Regions from separate parts of the Mesorhizobium sp. WSM4844 genome, predicted to be linked through region 3. Evidence: riboswitches for the same ligand, from Rfam matches in the RefSeq annotation. Region 3 holds a riboswitch; each other region holds the start of a gene.
The links. Region 3 has a riboswitch for cobalamin ahead of AC0L2A_RS04245 (CbtB domain-containing protein). Riboswitches for the same ligand answer to the same signal wherever they lie in the genome.
Positions count from the first base shown of each region.

Region 1: another riboswitch for cobalamin. It lies ahead of AC0L2A_RS34680 (ABC transporter ATP-binding protein); the one in region 3 lies ahead of AC0L2A_RS04245 (CbtB domain-containing protein).
Region 2: another riboswitch for cobalamin. It lies ahead of AC0L2A_RS07140 (aromatic ring-hydroxylating oxygenase subunit alpha); the one in region 3 lies ahead of AC0L2A_RS04245 (CbtB domain-containing protein).
Region 4: another riboswitch for cobalamin. It lies ahead of metE (5-methyltetrahydropteroyltriglutamate--homocysteine S-methyltransferase); the one in region 3 lies ahead of AC0L2A_RS04245 (CbtB domain-containing protein).

Region 1 covers NZ_JBVVQB010000092.1:15-4,838, reverse strand. The annotation lists partial or broken gene AC0L2A_RS34690 (FecCD family ABC transporter permease) at 1-69, opposite strand, end outside; gene AC0L2A_RS34685 (ABC transporter substrate-binding protein) at 99-1,046, opposite strand; gene AC0L2A_RS34680 (ABC transporter ATP-binding protein) at 1,043-1,855, opposite strand; cobalamin riboswitch at 1,943-2,146, opposite strand; gene AC0L2A_RS34675 (AraC family transcriptional regulator) at 2,411-3,244, shown strand; gene AC0L2A_RS34670 (bifunctional helix-turn-helix transcriptional regulator/GNAT family N-acetyltransferase) at 3,417-4,352, opposite strand; partial or broken gene AC0L2A_RS34665 (co-chaperone GroES) at 4,603-4,824, shown strand, end outside.
Region 2 covers NZ_JBVVQB010000005.1:194,925-199,748, forward strand. The annotation lists gene AC0L2A_RS07135 (FAD-binding oxidoreductase) at 1-607, opposite strand, end outside; partial or broken gene AC0L2A_RS07140 (aromatic ring-hydroxylating oxygenase subunit alpha) at 631-1,878, opposite strand; cobalamin riboswitch at 1,992-2,194, opposite strand; gene AC0L2A_RS07145 (DUF680 domain-containing protein) at 2,702-2,908, shown strand; gene AC0L2A_RS07150 (DUF680 domain-containing protein) at 2,976-3,200, shown strand; gene AC0L2A_RS07155 (DUF680 domain-containing protein) at 3,275-3,511, shown strand; gene AC0L2A_RS07160 (ABC transporter ATP-binding protein) at 3,702-4,814, opposite strand.
Region 3 covers NZ_JBVVQB010000003.1:111,241-116,064, reverse strand. The annotation lists gene cbiB (adenosylcobinamide-phosphate synthase CbiB) at 1-752, shown strand, start outside; gene cobO (cob(I)yrinic acid a,c-diamide adenosyltransferase) at 925-1,539, opposite strand; gene cobU (bifunctional adenosylcobinamide kinase/adenosylcobinamide-phosphate guanylyltransferase) at 1,541-2,038, opposite strand; gene AC0L2A_RS04250 (CbtA family protein) at 2,061-2,825, opposite strand; gene AC0L2A_RS04245 (CbtB domain-containing protein) at 2,841-3,020, opposite strand; cobalamin riboswitch at 3,058-3,267, opposite strand; gene AC0L2A_RS04240 (heparan-alpha-glucosaminide N-acetyltransferase) at 3,569-4,561, shown strand; gene AC0L2A_RS04235 (methyltransferase family protein) at 4,558-4,824, shown strand, end outside.
Region 4 covers NZ_JBVVQB010000042.1:26,239-31,062, reverse strand. The annotation lists gene metK (methionine adenosyltransferase) at 1-893, shown strand, start outside; gene AC0L2A_RS26045 (adenosine kinase) at 1,003-1,995, shown strand; cobalamin riboswitch at 2,384-2,582, shown strand; gene metE (5-methyltetrahydropteroyltriglutamate--homocysteine S-methyltransferase) at 2,698-4,824, shown strand, end outside.

The DNA.
Region 1 (4,824 bases), on a different contig from region 3:
TATGACCGTCGATCCATAGGCGATCGACAGCAGAGCAAGCGCGGCGATTGCTGCCGCTCCTGCTGCCATGGCCAATTCGAAGGCCCTGTGGCGCAAGCTCAGAAGGCTTCCGGGTGCATCGCGCTGGCGATCTTGCCGATCGCCTCGATGTTGGCGGGTCCGGGGGTCAATTCGGCATAGCGCAGCGCGACGAAGCGCTCATTCCTGACCGCATCGGTCTCCTTCATTGCCGGATGGACTTTGAGGAAGTCGAGCAGTTTCCTGTAACCGCCGCCGTCCTGATAGTCGAGCAGGATCAGGAACTGCGGATTGCGGGAAGCGACCGTTTCCCAGTCCGTGTTGCCCCAACTCGTCTGCATGTCGGCCATGATGTTGTCGCCGCCGGCAGCGGCGATCATGGCGCTGGGGATCGCGAACTTGCCTGATGTGAAGGGTTTGTCTTCGCCGGAGTCGTAGAGAAACACCCGCGTCTGCTCGCGGTCGCCGACCTTTGCCGTGATATCGGCGAGTTGCGCTTTCCAGCCTGAAACGAGTTTTTTCGCCTCGGCCTCCTTGCCGAAAATCCTGCCCAGCTTTTCGATGTCGCCGTAGAGCAGGTCCATCGAGGCGGCGGGGCGGTTGTTGTCGAGATGGACGCAGCTTTCCGTCAGCACCAGCGTCTTGATGCCGTGCGGCGCCAGCGTATCTGGCGTTACCTCGCCGCCCGGCTTCATGCCGTAATACCAGCCGGCGAAGAAGAAATCGGGCTCGACCGCGACCAGGTTTTCGAGCGTCGGGTATTTCGGCGCAAGTTCCGGGATGGCGCCCTGCCCGGCCTTGAATTCCGGACCGACCTTATACCATCCGGTGATGCCGGTCAGGCCGACGATCGACGGTTGCAGCCCCAGCGCGAAGGCCATCTCGGCCATGTTCATATCCTGGATGACGGCGCGCTTCGGCGCGGCGTCGAACGTCAGCGGTGTGCCGCAGCTGTCGACTGTTACCGGGAAAGCGAAGGCGGCCTGGGCAAGCAGCAGAGAGGCAAAAGGCAATGCGAGGCGTTTCACGGGTGTTGCTCCTTGGTTAGATCAGAAGAGGCACGGTTCGGGACTTCGAACACCGTGAGTTCGCGGTCTTCGGTCGGATGGCGCAGCCGAAGCACCTCGACGCCGAAAATCTCGCGGATCAACTGCTCGGTCAGCGCCTCGCGCGGACCGGCGAGTGCCTGCAGGCGGGCCTCGTTCATCACCGCGACCCTGGTGGCAAATGGCGTGACCAGCGACAGGTCATGCAGCACCGCCACGACGGTCATGCCAAGCTGCGATACGAGTTCGAGAAGTTCGCTGCGGGCGCGCGGATCGAGATGATTGGTCGGTTCATCGAGGAACAGGATTTTCGGCTCCTGGGCGATGGCGCGCGCCAGCCGGGCGCGTTGCCGCTCACCACCCGACAGCGAGCCGATCGTGCGGCCGAGCAGCGGCAGCAGGCCAGTTCTGCGAAGCGCTTCGACGACGACGTCGCGTTGCTCGCTCCTGCGTCGCCAGCCGGCATGCGGGACCCGCCCAAGTCCGACGTAGTCGATCACGGCAAGCCGCGGATCGGGCTGATCGGTCTGGCCGACGACCGCCATGTGCAGCGCCCGCTCGGCGGCCGGAAATGTCTCCAGCCGGCGTCCGGAAAATCTCACATCTCCCCCGCTCGGACGCAGCGTGCCGCATAGCATGCGCAGCAGCGTCGTCTTGCCGGCGCCGTTGGGACCGATGATGGCGAGGCGGTCTCCCGCCGCGACCGAAAGGCTGACCGCACTGACCAGGCGCTGGCCATTCGCCGTGGCGCTCAGTTCACGCGCTTCAAGAAGAGGCTGGCAGGCGTCCAACTTACCGTCACTTTCTCAATGGCGACGGAAGGAAGCTGGACCGGCCAACAAGGCCGATGTCCACGTCTCCTCCCGGCACACCCCGTCCGGTCAACTCGTGCGATGGCAGGTCTCCTGGCTCGCGGGTCCTTGCGCCATCCTGCCTTCCCAGCCTTGCCGGCCAGTGGCATTTCGGATTTTGCTCGCCGCTTACAGTTGCGGGGGCAGCCACGGCCTCGATCCGAAGATCTCACCGTGTTCCCTTTTCACCCCTCGCCTTTCGGCTTGGGGACCATCAGTCAGCCACCCTAGTTTTCCGCCAATCCCAGCGCAATAAATTTCCGGGTTCCGGAGTGCCGAGCGAGCAATGGTCTTGTCAGAACGAGCATACCGAAATCGTAATGTAATATCATTACTACTTAAAAGACAACGCCTGCTCCCGTCAAGCCCTTCGCCCAACGCCTTCGACTTGCCGACCAGTGTCGCATTGCGCGGTGCGCAATTTCGATCAAACTGCCTCCACCAGGAAGCGATACCATGACCTGGCCAATGCGCAGTCCCACAGCAAGGAGCCATATGAACCCGACCGAGAAAGCGCTGTGGTTCGTCGAAAGCCATCTGCCGGAATCCATCTCACTCGACGATGTCGCCAACAGCAGCGGCGTGTCGCGCTTTCACGTGACGCGGGCTTTCGGTGCGGCGACCGGACGTTCGGTGATGGGCTACCTGCGTTCTCGCCGGCTGACCGAGGCGGCGCGCAGGCTCGCCGCCGGCGCACCGGACATCCTCTCGGTCGCGCTCGACGCCGGCTATGCCTCGCATGAGGCTTTCACCCGCGCCTTCCGCGACCAGTTCGGCACCACGCCGGAACTGGTGCGCGCGCAAGGCTCGCTCAAAAACCTCGATCTCGTGGAGCCGATCCTGATGGACCAGTCCTTCCTCGCCAATCTCGAGCCGCCGCGTTTCGAAACCAGCCGGCCGTTCCTCATCGCCGGTCTCGGCGAGCGCTACAGCTGCGAAACCAGCGCCGGCATCCCGATGCAGTGGCAAAGGTTCGGCCCCTATATCGGCAACATTCCAGGCGAGGTCGGCGACATCGCCTATGGCGTCTGCGTCAACGGCGACGATGCAGGCAATTTCGACTATATCGCCGGCGTCGAGGTGTCCGATTTTTCGGACCTGCCGAAGGAGTTTTCGCGCGTACGCGTGCCGGCGCAGAAATACGCCGTGTTCGCCCATCGTGACCACATCTCGACCATCCGCCGCACGGTCAACACGATCTGGAACAAATGGCTGCCGGCCTCCGGGCACAAGATTGCCGACGCGCCCGAATTCGAGCGCTACGGCCCCGAATTCGATCCGCGCAGCGGCAATGGCGGGCTGGAAATCTGGATACCGGTCGCAGGGTGAGGAAGCCTCCGCCTTGTCTTGCCTTCTCCCCTTGTGGGAGAAGGTGGCCGCGAAGCGGCCGGATGAGGGGTGTTCCAGCTTGGCACCGCCGGTGACTCCGGCCAACACCCCTCAACCGTCTCGGCGCTGCGCGCCGATCCACCGTCTCCCACAAGGGGAGAAGGGAAAGACGCTACAACTCCAGGTTCCAGTTCTGGCCGACCAGATCCTTGCCGAAGGCGTGGTGGCGCTGCTGATTGGCCAGCTTGAACCCGGCCGCCTCGTAGATGCGGCGCGCTGAGGTGAGCACGTCGTTGGTCCACAGCGTCAATTTCTTGTAGCCCTTGGCACGGGCAAAGCCGATGCATTCCTCGACCAGCCGGCTGCCGATGCCGAGACCGCGCGCCGAGGGTTCGACATAGAGCAGGCGCAGCTTCGCCACCGCGTCCGACTGGCGCACGAGAAAAACCGAGCCGACGACTTCCCCTTCCCGCTCGGCGATCCAGCTGCGTTCCCATTTCGGATCGTAGGATCTGACGAAAGCGCCGAGGATTTCGGCGACCAGCGCCTCATAAGTTTCGTCCCAGCCATATTCCTGCGCATAGAGCAGGCCCTGGCGATGGATGATCCAGCCGATGTCGCCGACCTGCAGAGACCGCAGCATGTAAGGGACCCTGGGCTCTGCACTCTCGCCCAGCAGGCGCTGCACCGTCTGCATCGCCTTGACCAGCCTGTCCTGTTCCGGTGCGGAAAGCCGGTCGAGCAGGGCCGCGACCTGATCGTGCGAACCCTGGTTCAGCGGCGCGAACGCCGCTCTTCCCGCCGGCGTCAGCGCAATCGACGAGCGCCGAGCATCGGCTTGCGTCGCCACGCGCTCGACCAGGCCGCGCTCCTCGAACTTTTTCAGCAATCGGCTGAGGTAGCCGGGGTCGAGACCGAGATCGCGCGCAAGATCGGTGGCGGTCAGGCCATCGCGATGCGCCAGTTCATAGAGCACCCGGGCCTCGGTCAGCGAGAAGGCGCTTTTCAGCAGCCCTTCGTCGAGCAACCCGATCTGGCGGGTGTAGAAGCGGTTGAAGCCCCGCACCGCATCGATCCGCTCCCTGCCGGGTTGATGATGAATCGTCATGGCATCCTCCTGCCCGCACAAAATCAACCATTTAGTTGACTCAGTCAAGTATCAGTTCGAAGCAGGCTGCGGCTGTCGATCAGCTCACTCAGCGCCTTGACTCTCGCCAGCCACCGGCTTATCTCACCGCCACGTTAGCACTCGCCATTGGTGAGTGCTAAGCGTAGGTTCGGCGCCGCCGGGCTTATAGGTTTGTCCGGCGCCGCCGGACGGAGGAACTGTTCTCACCATTCTCACCGAGGAATAAAAAATGGCAAAGTCGAAGTTCCGCCCGCTTCATGACCGCGTGGTCGTACGCCGGGTTGAATCCGAATCCAAGACTGCCGGCGGGATCATCATCCCCGACACGGCGAAGGAAAAGCCGCAGGAAGGCGAGATCATCGCCGTTGGTTCCGGGGCCCGTGACGAAGCCGGCAAGCTCGTCCCGCTGGACGTCAAGGCCGGCGATCGCATCCTGTTCGGCAAGTGGTCG
Region 2 (4,824 bases), on a different contig from region 3:
TATGGCCGAACCAGCCCTCACGGCTGGACCGCTCCTCGATCATGAAGCCGAGCGTCAGGCCCGGCATGCGGCTGCCGAGCAGCTCGAGCTCCTTGCGGAAGATGATCTCCTCGGGCTTTCGCGCGCAGTTGACGAAGCCGACATCTGTCCATGGCGCGCAGTCGTTCAGCCAGCGCAGCATCGACATCATCGGCGTCACGCCTGAGCCGGCCGAAATGAACAGATACTTGGCCGCTGGATGGCTGTGCAGCGAAAAGTCGCCCGCCGGCCCATAGGCCTTCACGTGAACGCCGGGCTTCAGATTGTCGAACATCCAGCGGGTGCCGAGGCTGCCGGCCTGCGCTTTCACCGTCACCGCGATCGAGAACGGCCTCGACGGCGAGGACGACAGCGTATAGGTCCGCATCATCGGGCCCTCGGTGGTCGGCAGTTCCAGCGTCACGAACTGCCCCGGTCTGTAGCGGAACCAGGTCTGGTTGTCAGAGCGGAAGGTGAAGGTCTTCACGTCAGGCGCCTCGTCGCTGACGCCGATGACTTCCAGCACCTGGAGCCTGTCGTTCCAGGGCGCCATCTCGTCGAGATGGCGGTAGAGGCCAAGGTCCGTCATCGCATTCATCCCCTTGACCTCGTTCAGGCGACGCTGCGCAGCGCCGGCCGCCCGGCCTCGGCAAGGCGCGGCCCGATGAAGGAGGCGTACCATTCGACGAACTGGATGACGCCGCCCTCATGCAGTTCCGAATAGGGGCCGGGCTCATAGGCCGGCGACAGGATGCCGAAGGCGTTTTCCTCGACAATGCGACGGTCCTGGTCGTTGGTCTCGGTCCAGACATGGGTGAGTTCGGCGAGGTCGTAATCGACGCCTTCGACCGCGTCCTTGTGGACAAGCCATTTGGTGGTGACGGCCGTTTCCGTGGCACTGATCGGCAGCACGCGGAAGGTGACGGCATGATCGCCGAGGATATGGTTCCAACTCGTCGGATAGTGATAGAGCAGCAGCGAGCCGATACGGTCGGTCGAAACGCTGTCGGAAAGGTTCTTCTTCACCGCGCGTCTTCCCGTCATCGTGTAGCTGACGGCGTCGTGCAGCAGCGGCGCGCGGGTGGCGCGATACTGCCCGGCCGGATCGATGCGGAACTTGCTCGGCAAGCCCGCCGCCTCGCATTTCGCCCAGTGCGCGAGCATCTCTGGATCGCTGTCGGCGCCCTGCACGCCGGTCACGGTCGGCGCTTCCGGGAATGTCTTGCAGAGTTCCGGATGGTTGCCGGCGCAATGGTAGCACTCGCGGTTGTTCTCCCAGACGAGCTTCCAGTTGCCCTTCTCGACGATGGTCGATTCGAAGGCGATTTTTGCCTCGCGCAGCCGGTGCGGCAGGAGGTAAGGCTCGATCATGGCGCGCATCGGCGCGAAATCGGCCGGCTCGTTGGCCAGGCAGATAAAGATGTAGCCGCCAACGCTTTCGCAAGCCACCGGCTTCAGGCTGAACTGGCTCTTGTCGAAGCCGTCTGCCATCTGGCGAGCAAACAACAGCCGGCCGTCCAGCTCCTAGGTCCACTGGTGATAGGGGCAGACCAGCTTCGCCGCAGTGCCCTTGTCGGCATTGCAGACACGGCTGCCGCGATGCCGGCAGGAATTGTGGAAGGCATTGATCTTGCCTTGCTGGTCGCGGACCAGCACGACCGGATAGTCGCCGATCTGGGCGGTGATATAGCTGCCAGCTTTCGGCAACTCGCAATCGTGGCCGATGAACAGCCAGTCGCGATACCAGATCAGCTCCATGTCGAGCTTGAAGAAATCTGGATCGGTGTAGAAGGGCTGCTCGAGCGAATAGCCTTGCCTGCGGCCGTGCAAGAGCCTCAGCATGTCGTTGCGCGCGTCCATGTCCTGTCCTCGTGTAAGGACTGAACTGGTGGTGATGGAGGGAGGACCGTTTGCACGCCGGCGACAGGGCCGGACGTGCATCATCCACCTCTTGACCGCCCACCGCGATCAGTCGAGTCTGAAAATCTCGGGCTGGTTTCCGGGCTCTGGAGTGTCCTTGCGGACTCGTCGCGACACCTTCCCAGGCTTGTGGCCCAGTGGTCTCCCGTTGCGACTTGAACTCCACCACCGTTGCGGGGGCAGCGCCGGGTTCTGACCGGCTTCCCAATTCTCCGCTTCGTCGTCACCAAGCGGCACCTGAGATGGCGTGATCTAATCATGCCGGCCGGCTGACTGCCGGCATGAAAGCGACATCGTATCCATGCGGCGCGACACCGCCGGCGAAACCTGCAGGTTTATATCTGCAGGGCTGAAACCCCACTTTGTCGGCGGCCACTGTCGGCTGCCGTGACATAGAATCCGACCCGCGGCGGAGATCAGGAAGGTTAACAGTTTACAAAAGTGACTATTAGCCGCTTCTAAAATCGAACCGAACGGTTCGTTTCTGTTGACAATGCGTGCAACACGCTGTGAACGCAAATTCGCCAATCCGTCAAATCATGAATTGCTAATTTTGAATAAGATATTGAAAACAAACCATAAAACCATGGTAGCAGATGCCTCTGGTACAATTTCAAGGTGTAGATTCTTGGTCCACACGGAACAACTTCGTGATTGGAATCCGCCGAATGGCCTTCCCACATCGGGGCTGTCCGAACGACGCGCGCATCCTCCCAAGACACGCCGCTAGACGGACTGAAGACTAAGATACTGGAGTACTAAAATGAAAAAGATCGCTCTTGCTGCCGTCGCCGCTCTGGCCATCACCGGCAGCGCCTTTGCCGGCAGCGACCGTTATGGGTCCAACGCCGCCAACCAGCCGGCCGTCGCGGTCGACAGCTCGTATACGGCCTCTGTCCAGACGCCGGCTCACGCTGAAAAGCAGCCCGTTGGCCAGGGCGCCGACCGCAACCTTTTCGGCAACAATTAACAGCTGGTCCCAAACAGCAAAGTGGCGGTCCGCCGCTCGGGATCTGAGGAACTCAGGAGTATTTGAAATGAAGAAGCTCATTCTTGCCACCGCCGCGATTGTGGCCATCTCCGGCAGCGCTTTTGCCGGCAGCGACAACTTTGGATCGAACGGCGCCAACCAGCCGGCCGCTGCGGTCGACAGCAACTCGTACACGGCTTCGATTCGGAATTCGGCTTCGGCGCAGAATCCGGTTCCGGCTGACGAGAAACCCGTCAACGGCAGCGACCGTAACCTGTTCGGCAACAACTAACAGTTCGTTCCAACAGCGGCGGCGGCATTTGCCCGCCGGGCTGGCGGAACCAAGAAAATCCAGGAGTTTTGAAAATGAAGAAGATCGTTCTTACCGCCGCCGCGCTTTTGATTGCTGCGGGCGGCGCTTTTGCCGGTAGCGACAACTTTGGCAGAACCGACATCAACAAGCAGGCGACCATCAACGTCGACAACACGCAGACTTCTTCGGTACGCAATACCGGCTCGCCGGTCTACAAGCTGCTCAACTCGTCGGGCGACGTACAGAAGTCCGCCCCGCAGGGCAGCGACCGGAACCTGTTCGGCCGCTAGCGCATCGGCCCGAAAATCGGTTCCGATTTTCGGAAAGCACGATGCGCAGGGTTAAAGTGTTGGAGCGTACCTTTGTGCGTCCACTTGGACGCACGTCGCTCTAACAGCGACCGGAACGCACAAGAGTGGCGGCTTTGCCCGCCGCTCTCGTTTTTGGGTCACCAAACATCCATCAGTTCGGCTGCTGCTCTCAGGCTGCCTTTGCTTCCGCTTTGTGGAGCGTGAATGAATGTCCGTCGGCATCGAAAATATGCAGGTCGCCGGCATCGGCATTCAACCGCAGCGCAGCGCCGCGCTTGACCCCGACATTGCCTGGCAACTTGGTGACCAGCGGCAGGTCGGCGCGGCCGATGTCGACATAGACGAGCTGGACCTCGCCGAGTTGCTCGACATAATCCACCGTTCCCTCGAAAAGATAATCCGCACCGGTGGCGATCGTCAGATCTTCCGGCCGCACGCCGAAGCTCACCGAAGCGCCCTTCACCGACGCCGGCGTGGCGATCGGCACCGTCGCCTTGCGCCCGCCGACATGACTGACGATGGTCGGGTCGCCTGATTTGTCGATCGTCGCCGGCAGGATGTTCATGGCCGGCGAGCCGATGAACTGGGCGACGAACAGATTGCCGGGTCTCTTGTAGAGCTCCATCGGCGTGCCGACCTGCTCGATATGGCCCTCCTTGAGCACCACGATGCGGTCGGCCAGCGTCATCGCCTCGACCTGGTCGTGGGTGACGTAGATCATCGTTGTAGCAGGCATCGATTCCTTGAGCTTCGCGATCTCGATGCGGGTGGCGACGCGCAGCGCCGCGTCGAGGTTCGACAGCGGCTCGTCGAACAGGAAGACCTTGGGGTTGCGCACGATGGCGCGGCCGATGGCGACGCGCTGGCGCTGGCCGCCCGACATCGCCTTGGGCAGGCGGTCGAGATATTTGGTCAGCTGCAGGATTTCCGCCGCCTGGCGCACCCGCTTGTCGATCTCGGCCTTGCTCTCCTTGCCGATCTTCATCGAGAACGCCATGTTGTCGTAGACAGTCATGTGCGGATAGAGCGCATAGGACTGGAACACCATGGCGATGCCGCGCTTCGACGGCGGCACGTCGTTCACCACCTCGCCGTCGATCTTGAGCTCGCCGGAGGTGATTTCCTCAAGCCCGGCGATCGACCGCAGCAAGGTCGACTTGCCACAGCCCGAAGGGCCGACGAAGACGATGAACTCGCCCGACTTTATGTCGAGGTCGATGCCATGGAGAATGTTGAGATTGCCGTATGATTTCTTCACTTGCCTTAGCGTGACATCGGCCATGGGTTCCCTC
Region 3 (4,824 bases):
CATTCGCTGTGGAAACCATGCTTGCGGGCATTCCAGCCGGATTGATCTTCACCGCGCTCCTGGCGACATCGCTGCTGTCGCAGAAGAGCCTGGCCGAGCATGTCGAGGCGGTGGCCGACGGACTCGACAATGGCGGACTCGACATCGGTCGTGTTGCCGTCTCGCAGATCGTCGGCCGCGATCCGGAGAAGCTCGACAGAGCCGGTGTCTGCCGCGCGGCGATCGAAAGCCTGGCCGAGAATTTTTCCGACGGCGTCGTCGCGCCGGTCTTCTGGATCGGCGTCGGCGGGCTGGCCGGCGGCGTCGCCTACAAGGCCGCCAACACCGCCGATTCGATGATCGGCCACCGCACGCCGCGCCATGAGGCTTTCGGCCGGGCGGCGGCGCGCTTCGACGATCTGATCAACCTGCCGGCGTCGCGGCTGACCGCGCTGCTCATAGTGCTGGCCGCCTTCCTCGTCAAAGACGCCGATGCCGGCAACGCCTGGCGCACCGTGCAGCGCGACGCGAAAAAGCACCGCTCGCCGAATGCCGGCTGGCCGGAGGCCGCGATGGCCGGCGCGCTCGGCCTGGCGCTGGCCGGGCCGCGCTCCTACGACGGCGTCATGGTCGACGACGCGTTCATGGGTGAAGGCGGCCGCCGCGATGTCGAGAGCGTGGACATCAGACGAGCGCTAAGACTCTATCAGCTTGCCGACTTTCTGCTGATGGGACTGTTCGGCTTGCTGTCGGTGATCGTCATCGTTGCGTGACTGCGGCCTCCCCTTCTCCCCTTGTGGGAGAAGGTGGCCGCGAAGCGGCCGGATGAGGGGTGTTCCAGCTGGTACCGACGGCGCTCCGTCCAGCACCCCTCAACCGTCTTGGCGCTACGCGCCAATCCACCTTCTCCCACAAGGGGAGAAGGAAGAAGAGGCGAACGAAACCTCAAAACTCTATGCCTTGCTGCGCTTTCACGCCGGCGGAAAAGTGATGCTTGGTTACGCCCATCTCGGTGACCAGATCGGCGGCATCGACCAGCGCCGGCTTGGCGTTGCGGCCGGTGACGACGATATGCAGGTTTTCGCGGCGGCCCTTCAGCGCCGCCACCACCGTGTCGAGATCGAGATAGTCATAGCGCAGCGCGATGTTCAATTCGTCGAGTACCAGCAGGCTGATCGATGGATCGGCCATCAGCTCGAGCACCTTGGCCCAGGCAGCCTCGGCGGCGGCGATGTCGCGCTTCAAATCCTGCGTTTCCCAGGTAAACCCCTCGCCCATCGTGTGCCAGACGACCCGGTCGCCGAAAGCGGCAAAGGCGTCCTTCTCGCCGGTATGCCATTTGCCCTTGATGAACTGGACGACGCCGACACGCCTGCCGTAGCCGAGCATCCTCAGCGCCAGCCCGAAGGCGGCAGTGGTCTTGCCCTTGCCGGGCCCGGTGTTGACGATCAGCAGTCCCTTCTCGACCGTCTTGGCCGCGACCTCGGCGTCCTGCACCGCCTTGCGCTTGGCCATCTTGGCGCGGTGGCGTTCCTCGTCCCTGTCGTCGATCTCGGTCATATCACTTCACCTTGAGCGGCAGTCCCGCCACCATCAGCAGCACCGTGCCGGCGACGGCGGCGACCTGCTGGTTGAGCCGGCCGGCGGCATCGCGAAACCGGCGGGCAAGCGCGTTGTCGGGCACGATGCCCTGCCCGACCTCGTTGGAAACCACGAACCACGGCCCGCGCGGCCGCGACAGCACATCCGCAAGCCCTCGGCATTCGGCCTCAATGTCGCGTTCGGCCAGCATGTGGTTGGACAGCCACAGCGTCAGGCAGTCGATCAGGACGGGCCGCCCGTCAGGCAGCGCCTCGATCGCGCCGACGAGATCGAGCGGCGCATCGACGGTCGTCCAACCGTCGCCGCGCCGTGCTCGGTGTAGCGCGACGCGTTCGCGCATCTCGTCGTCATAGGCTTGCGCCGTGGCGATATAGGTCCACGGCGCCGGACAGTCCGTCACCAGGCTTTCGGCATGCGCGCTCTTGCCCGAGCGTGCACCGCCGACGACCAGGGTCAGCTTGCTGCCTGGAGCAGCGCGATCAGGCAAGGCTGTCGCGCAGGCCGGTTGCGGCGCCGGTCAAGCGGCCGCGCACCAAGCCGACGACAGCGCCGAGCACCAGCCAGAACACCAGATTGGTCAGCGTCACCGCCACCACGAACTGGTGGTGCAGGCCTTCCGGGATCGGCGATTCGAAACTGTCGGGCTGCGGCGCGCCGACGATATGCGGCGCCACGATCAACGCCACCGCAATCACCGCCAGCGGCAATGACTTGCGAAAGGCGAGCAGGCCGAGACCGGCCGCGGTCGCCACCACCGTCGCCGTCCACCAGATCTGGCGCTGGGCGAGATCGGCCGCCGGCATCGCCGGCAGTTCGGGCGGCAGGCCAAGGTTCGGGGCCAGCGTGAACACGGCAAAGCTGGCAAGGCCCCAGAACAGGCCCTGTCGCCAATTGCCGATGCCGCCGGCGAATTCCGAAGCGGCGACCAGGATCAGCGCAAAACCGATGCCGGTGACGACGTTGGCAACGACGTTGAAGGCGAAGCGCTCGAAGCCATCGGCCGGAGCCCAGCCTTCCTCTTCCGCGGTGGCTGCTTCAGCCGGCACGGCGCTGCTCATGGCATTACTGCCTGCTGCGGCCGGCGACAAACCATGGTCATGCGTGTGACCACCGCCGGCCTGTTCGTAGACTTCCGCCTTGAGGATGAGTGGCACCGTGGCGTAGGCCTGCATGCAGGCGAGAACGACGCCGGCCACTAGCCCTGCGATCGCCGCGATGAACACGACGTTGCGAAACAGTGTCATGGTGTCAGCCCCTCGTCAGTGGCAGGGAAAGCCCATCGAATGGCGATAGTCGTGGGCGGCATTGTGGACCGCATCGATATGCGAGAAGCCGACAAAACCCATGACGAAAACGCCGAGAAATGCAGCAAGCGCCAACTGCACGAAGCGCGACTGCGAGGAGACGGAAGCGCCGAGCGAGACGGAAGCGGTATTCATGTCTTGTCCTTTCGCCCTCCACCCGAGGGCATAGAAGTCAGTTCTCCTGTCGCCGGCAGGTCTCCTGGCTCGCGGATCAGCGCCCTTCCCCACCTTCCCGAAGAAGCTCTTCCCGAAGAAAATCTTCAGTGGCATATGGAGAGGACTACCGCACACAGTTGCGGGGGCAGCCACGGCATCGGGCGAATTTTGCCCCTACCGCATTCCCTCTTGGTTCCAAAACGGAACCGACGACGGCTGCGACTATAGGCAGAATCGCCGCGCCCGGCAAACCAAATTCCGCCAGCTAGCAGCGCGAATGCGCCGTCTCTCGTGGGCTCTTCCTTCTCCCATTGTGGGAGAAGGTGGCCTCGCGAAGCGAGGTCGGATGAGGGGTGTTCCAGCTTGGCACCAACAGCGCTCCGGCCAGCACCCCTCTTCCGTCTTGGCGCTGCGCGCCAATCCACCTTCTCCCACAAGGGGAGAAGGAAGAAGGGCGGCGCCTGTCTTCTTTTGTCCGGGGCAACCATGATAGTCGTCTTGCAGCACTGAATCAGAATTGCGAGACCATGACCATTCCTACGCCGGCCGTTCAGGACCGATCCAGGCGCATCATCGCCATCGACGTCGCCCGCGGCTTCGCTTTGCTTGCCATGGCGAGCTACCATTTCACCTGGGATCTCGAATTCTTCGGCTACACCGATCCCGGCCTGACTGCCTTTGGCTGGTGGAAATTCTACGCGCGCTGCATCGCTTCGACCTTCCTGTTCCTGGTCGGCGTCAGCCTGTTCCTCGCCCATGGCAAGCAAATCCGCTGGAACGGCTTCTGGAAACGCTTCGCCATGGTCGGCGGGGCGGCGCTCGCCATATCGGCCGCCACCAGGCTTGCCACACCCGACAGTTTCATCTTCTTCGGCATCCTGCACGAGATCGCGCTCGCCAGCCTGCTCGGCCTGGCGTTTCTGCGGCTGCCGGCGCTGCTGACGCTGGTTGTCGCAGCTTTCGTCATCACCGCGCCGCTCTACCTCAGGTCCGAGATCTTCGATCATCCGGCCCTGTGGTGGGTCGGCCTGTCGGCAACCAACCCGCGCTCCAACGATTATGTCCCGCTGTTTCCATGGTTCGGCGCTGTGCTTGCCGGCATCGCAGCGGCAAAGCTTGCCTTCGCCTCCGGCATGCTGACGCGGCTGGCGGGCCTGACGCCCGGCCGCTGGACTAATCCGCTGGTCTTTATCGGCCGGCACAGCCTCGCCTTCTATCTGATCCACCAGCCGGTGCTGATCGGCTCGGTCTGGCTGATTTCGCAAGTCATGCCGGCAACGGTCGAAACCAGGCAGGTCACCTTCCTGAAAGAGTGCCAGGCATCGTGCGAGCAATCGCGCGACACGGAGTTCTGCAGCAGCTATTGTGTCTGCATGCTCGATACGCTCGAGGGCGAGGCCACGCTTGATCGGCTCTACCGAAACGACCAGGCTGCGGAATGGAAGGCGCATCTCGACGAGCTCGCCGGCGCCTGCACTGCCAAGGCCGACGGCACTTTGATGGAGGGAGGAGCACAATGACCGACCATCAGCAGAAACCGGGCCAACAGAAACCGGGACAGCAAAAACCGGGGTTTATACCGTGGCCGCCGCTGATCTATGTCGCGGCCATCGCCGTCAGCATCGCGCTTGGCTTGCTTTATCCGCTGCCATGGATCGGCGGCCTTTTGGGCGACATCCTGTTCGCGGCCGGCTGGGTGGCATTGTTCGGCGTCGTCGCACTCTGGTTCACGGCGATCCGCATCATGATCCGGGCAAAGACGACGCTCCACCCGAACGCCGTG
Region 4 (4,824 bases), on a different contig from region 3:
TGGCCTTGACCGAGCAGTCGCCTGACATCAGCCAGGGCGTCGACGAGGGACGAGGGCAAGATCTCGAGCATGGAGCGGGGGATCAGGGCCTCATGTTCGGGTACGCGTGCAACGAGACCGAAACATTGATGCCGTTGCCAATCCAACTTGCTCACGAGTTGACAAAAAAACAGGCAGAGGTGCGCCAAACCGGACGCCTTGGCTGGCTTCGCCCGGACGTTAAATCACAGGTATCCGTCCGTTATGAGGGTTTGCGCCCGGTAGCGCTTGATACCATAGTCCTGTCGACGCAGCATGACGAGGAGGTCTCACAAGCCACGGTCCGCGAAGGCGTCATTGAGGAGATCATAAGGCCGGTCTTGCCCCACGACTTGGATACGACGGGGATAAGGTTCCTGGTCAATCCAACAGGCCGGTTCGTGGTCGGTGGGCCGCGCGGCGATTGCGGTCTCACCGGACGCAAGATCATCGTCGATTCCTACGGCGGCATGGGGCGTCACGGCGGCGGTGCCTTTTCGGGCAAGGACCCGTCGAAGGTCGATCGGTCGGCCGCCTATGCGGCGCGGTACGTCGCAAAAAACGTCGTTGCCAGCGGACTGGCGGAGGTGTGCGAGGTTCAGCTTGCTTACGCGATCGGTGTGGCCGCGCCGGTCTCTATCCTCGTCAATACATTCGGAACCGCAAAGATTGATGAAAAAAGGATCGAGCGCGCCGTCCTTGAGCTTTTCGATCTCCGGCCGAAAGGCATCATCAAGGCGCTTGATCTCTTACGGCCGATTTACCGCAAGACCGCGACATACGGACACTTCGGCCGCGAAGAGCCGGAGTTCACCTGGGAAAAGACGGACAGAGCTGACGACCTGTTGCGTGAGGCAGGACCGGCAGCTGCGTGATGCGCGGGTATTGGATGCGTCGGCATAGGGCGACCCATTCCACACTCGCCAAAAACACGCCGGCCCCGGCGTGGCGAGAAGCCGGCTCGGCTTTTTGGCGGAGACACTGATGTCGAAATATGACGTGCTTTGTATCGGTAATGCCATCGTCGACATCATCGCGCAGTGCGACGAGGCATTCCTCGAGACCAACGGCATCATCAAGGGCGCGATGAACCTCATCGACACAAGGCGCGCCGAGCTGCTCTACAGCCGCATGGGTCCGGCGATCGAGGCGTCCGGCGGCAGTGCCGGCAACACGGCGGCCGGCGTCGCCAGCTTCGGCGGCCGCGCCGCTTTCTTCGGCAAGGTCTCCAACGATGCGCTGGGCGAAATCTACGCCCACGACATCCACGCGCAGGGCGTCGCCTTCGATACCAGGCCGCTCAATGGCGAACCGCCGACGGCGCGCTCGATGATCTTCGTCACCCCTGACGGCGAGCGCTCGATGAACACCTATCTCGGCGCCTGCGTCGAGCTCGGGCCGGAGGATGTCGAGGCCGACAAGGCCTCTGGCGCCAAGGTCACCTATTTCGAAGGCTATCTGTGGGATCCGCCGCGCGCCAAGGAAGCAATCCGCCAGACGGCGATGCTGGCGCACGCGGCAGGCCGCGAAGTGTCGATGACCCTGTCGGATTCGTTCTGCGTCGATCGCTACCGAGACGAGTTCCTCGAACTGATGCGTTCGGGCACGGTCGATATCGTCTTTGCCAACAGCCACGAGATCAAGTCACTCTACCAGACATCGTCGTTTGACGAGGCGCTGGCGCAGATCCGCAAGGATTGCCGGATCGCCGCCGTGACCCGTTCGGAAAAAGGCTCCGTCATCGTGCGCGGCGACGAGACCGTCACCATCGATGCGACCAAAATCCGCGAGCTGGTCGATACGACCGGCGCCGGCGACCTCTATGCCGCCGGTTTCCTCTACGGCTACACGCAAGGGCGCAGCCTGCAGACCTGCGGCGACCTCGGTTCACTGGCGGCCGGATTGGTGATCCAGCAGATCGGCCCCAGGCCGCGGCAGAATTTGCGCCGCGAGGCTGAACAGGCGGGGCTGTTGTAGGGCGGCTTTCTGCCACGTGCTGCCCACCTTCCCGTTTGCGGGCTGTCCAGACAAGCGCGGGTAAACGGCGCGTACCCGTCCGTGAAGGATGGCGGTTTTCTCCAAATTTCTGATTTCTTGAGGCTCAGGAACGTTGTCACACTTCGGGCCAGTACTGCCGGCCGATCATGATGGCCAACACGCCCTTTTTGACGAAGGTCGTTTTGAGCCGGGATCGTACAATTGACAGATTGCCCGGCGACCAGGCACAGCCTGCGCAAACCGGAGAGGGGCGCAAATGGCTCAGCTCTACCCGCGACCTGCGACTTGGGAACACGCCGCAGGTGAACGGTTCACATAAACACATAAACATTTCTTTATACGGCATTGACAACAAAGGGAGCTGCTGCGATTGTCGGCGCGTCGTGGTTCTCCGCACGGCGTTGCCGTAGCGGAGCTAAGAGGGAAGCCGGTGCAATCCGGCGCTGCCCCCGCAACTGTAAGCGGCGAGCCAACCCACCAATGTCACTGGGGCGAACTGCCCCGGGAAGACGGGGCAGAGGCTGTGACCCGCGAGCCAGGAGACCTGCCACGGTGAACAACGTCCACGGGCGGGGTGTCTGGTGGCCGCGGCAGCTCGGCGTTCATGCCGGCCTGCTAGCGCCTTCCTTGTCCCCGCCCCAAGCATCGGGGTATGGAATGAATGTCTCCCAGCAAGTTCCCATAGCAACGCTTGGCGTGCCGCGTATCGGTCGCCGGCGAGAACTGAAATTCGCGCTCGAAAGCTACTGGTCCGGAAAATCTTCTGCCGCCAACCTTCTGGCGACGGCGAAGGCACTCCGTGCCGCCAGCTGGAGCGAGCAGCACGACCGCGGCGTGTCGAAAATCCCGTCGAACGATTTCTCACTTTATGACCATGTGCTCGACACCGCAGCAATGGTCGGCGCCGTGCCATCTCGTTACGGCTGGACGGGCGGCGAGGTCCCGCTCGACATCTATTTCGCGATGGCGCGCGGGACGCAAGGCGATACTGCGGGTTGCGGACACGCCAGTCACGGGCATGCGGTTCAGGGCCAGCGCGTAACCGCGATGGAAATGACCAAATGGTTCGACACTAACTACCACTACATCGTGCCGGAGCTGAGCGACGATCAGGCATTCGCCCTCTCGTCGACGAAACCAGTCGATCACTTTCTGGAGGCAAAAGAGCTCGGCATCCATACACGCCCGGTCATCCTTGGACCGGTCACCTTCCTCAAGCTGGCGAAGTCTCCCGGCCAGTGTTTCAATCCCATAGCGCTCCTACCGCGGCTGCTGCCCGTCTACGAGCAACTCCTGCGGAGGCTGGAGCTCTCGGGGGCCGACTGGGTGCAGATTGATGAGCCGGCGCTTGTGCTCGACCTTAGCCCGAACGAACGATCTGCCTTCGAATTCACGTACGGCCAGCTGTCGAAAGCCGCGCCCAAGTTGAAAATTATGCTGGCGACCTATTTCGGGCCGCTGGGAGACAATCTGGAGACCGCGCTTTCGCTGCGCCTGGCGGGCTTACATCTCGATCTCGTGCGCGCTCCCGAGCAGTTGGAGACGGTTGGTCGGCTCGCACCGAAGGATCTGGTGCTCTCACTTGGCTTGATCGACGGCCGCAACGTCTGGCGCGCGAACCTGGCTGCCATTCTCGACCGCATCAAGCCGATCGTTGCCGGCTGGCCGCTGGATCGCGTCGAGATTGCGCCTTCCTGCTCGATGCTTCATGTGCCGATGGACCTGCGGATGGAGACCGCGCTCGATGTGGATGTCAGTTCGTGGCTGGCATTCGCCGCCCAGAAGAGTGAAGAGCTGCTTGTGCTGGCCCAAGCCTTGTCCGAAGGCAGGGAGGCCGTAGCGGGCGCACTGAAAGCTTCTGCCAAGGCGGCCGCGGCGCGCGCAATGTCTGGAAAGGTCCATGATCCGCTCGTCCATGGGCGGGTTATCAGCATTGACGGCGCCATGAAGCAACGAAAGAGCGCATTTGCCAAGCGCTCCAGAGTCCAGGCTGACACGCTCGGCCTACCGCCGTTCCCGACGACGACGATCGGGTCCTTCCCGCAGACGCCCGAGGTGCGCAGGGCGCGCTCCGCTCATGCGAAGGGCCGGCTGAGCTATGTCGATTACCAGGCCTTCCTGAAGAAGGAGACCGAGGCGGCGGTCCGCTGGCAGGAGGAGATTGGGCTGGACGTGCTGGTACATGGCGAGTTCGAACGAAACGACATGGTCCAGCATTTCGGCGAGCAGCTGTCCGGCCTCGCCTTCACCCAGCATGGCTGGGTGCAAAGTTACGGCTCCCGGCTCGTGCGTCCTCCCATCATCTTCGGCGACGTATCGCGGCCCAATCCGATGACGGTCCTCTGGTGGCAATTTGCCCAGTCGCTGACGAAAAAGCCGGTGAAGGGCATGCTCACAGGCCCAGTGACGATTCTTAACTGGTCTTTTGTGCGCGACGACGTACCCCGCGCCGAGGTCTGCCGCCAGATCGCGCTCGCCATCCGCGATGAAGTGGCCGACTTGGAAAGAGCCGGCGCAAGGGTGATCCAGATCGATGAGGCCGCGTTTCGCGAAGGCTTGCCCCTGCGGAAGTCCAACTGGAAACATTATCTCGGCTGGGCTGTCGAATGCTTCCGGCTCGCTTCAACGGGTGTAGCGGACGCCACCCAAATTCACACCCACATGTGCTATTCGGAGTTCAATGAGATCATCGACTCGATTGCTGAACTGGACGCGGACGTCATTTCGATCGAAACGTCGCGCTCCAAAATGGAACTGCTGGACGCCTTCACCAAGTCCAAATATCCAAACGAAATCGGTCCTGGCGTC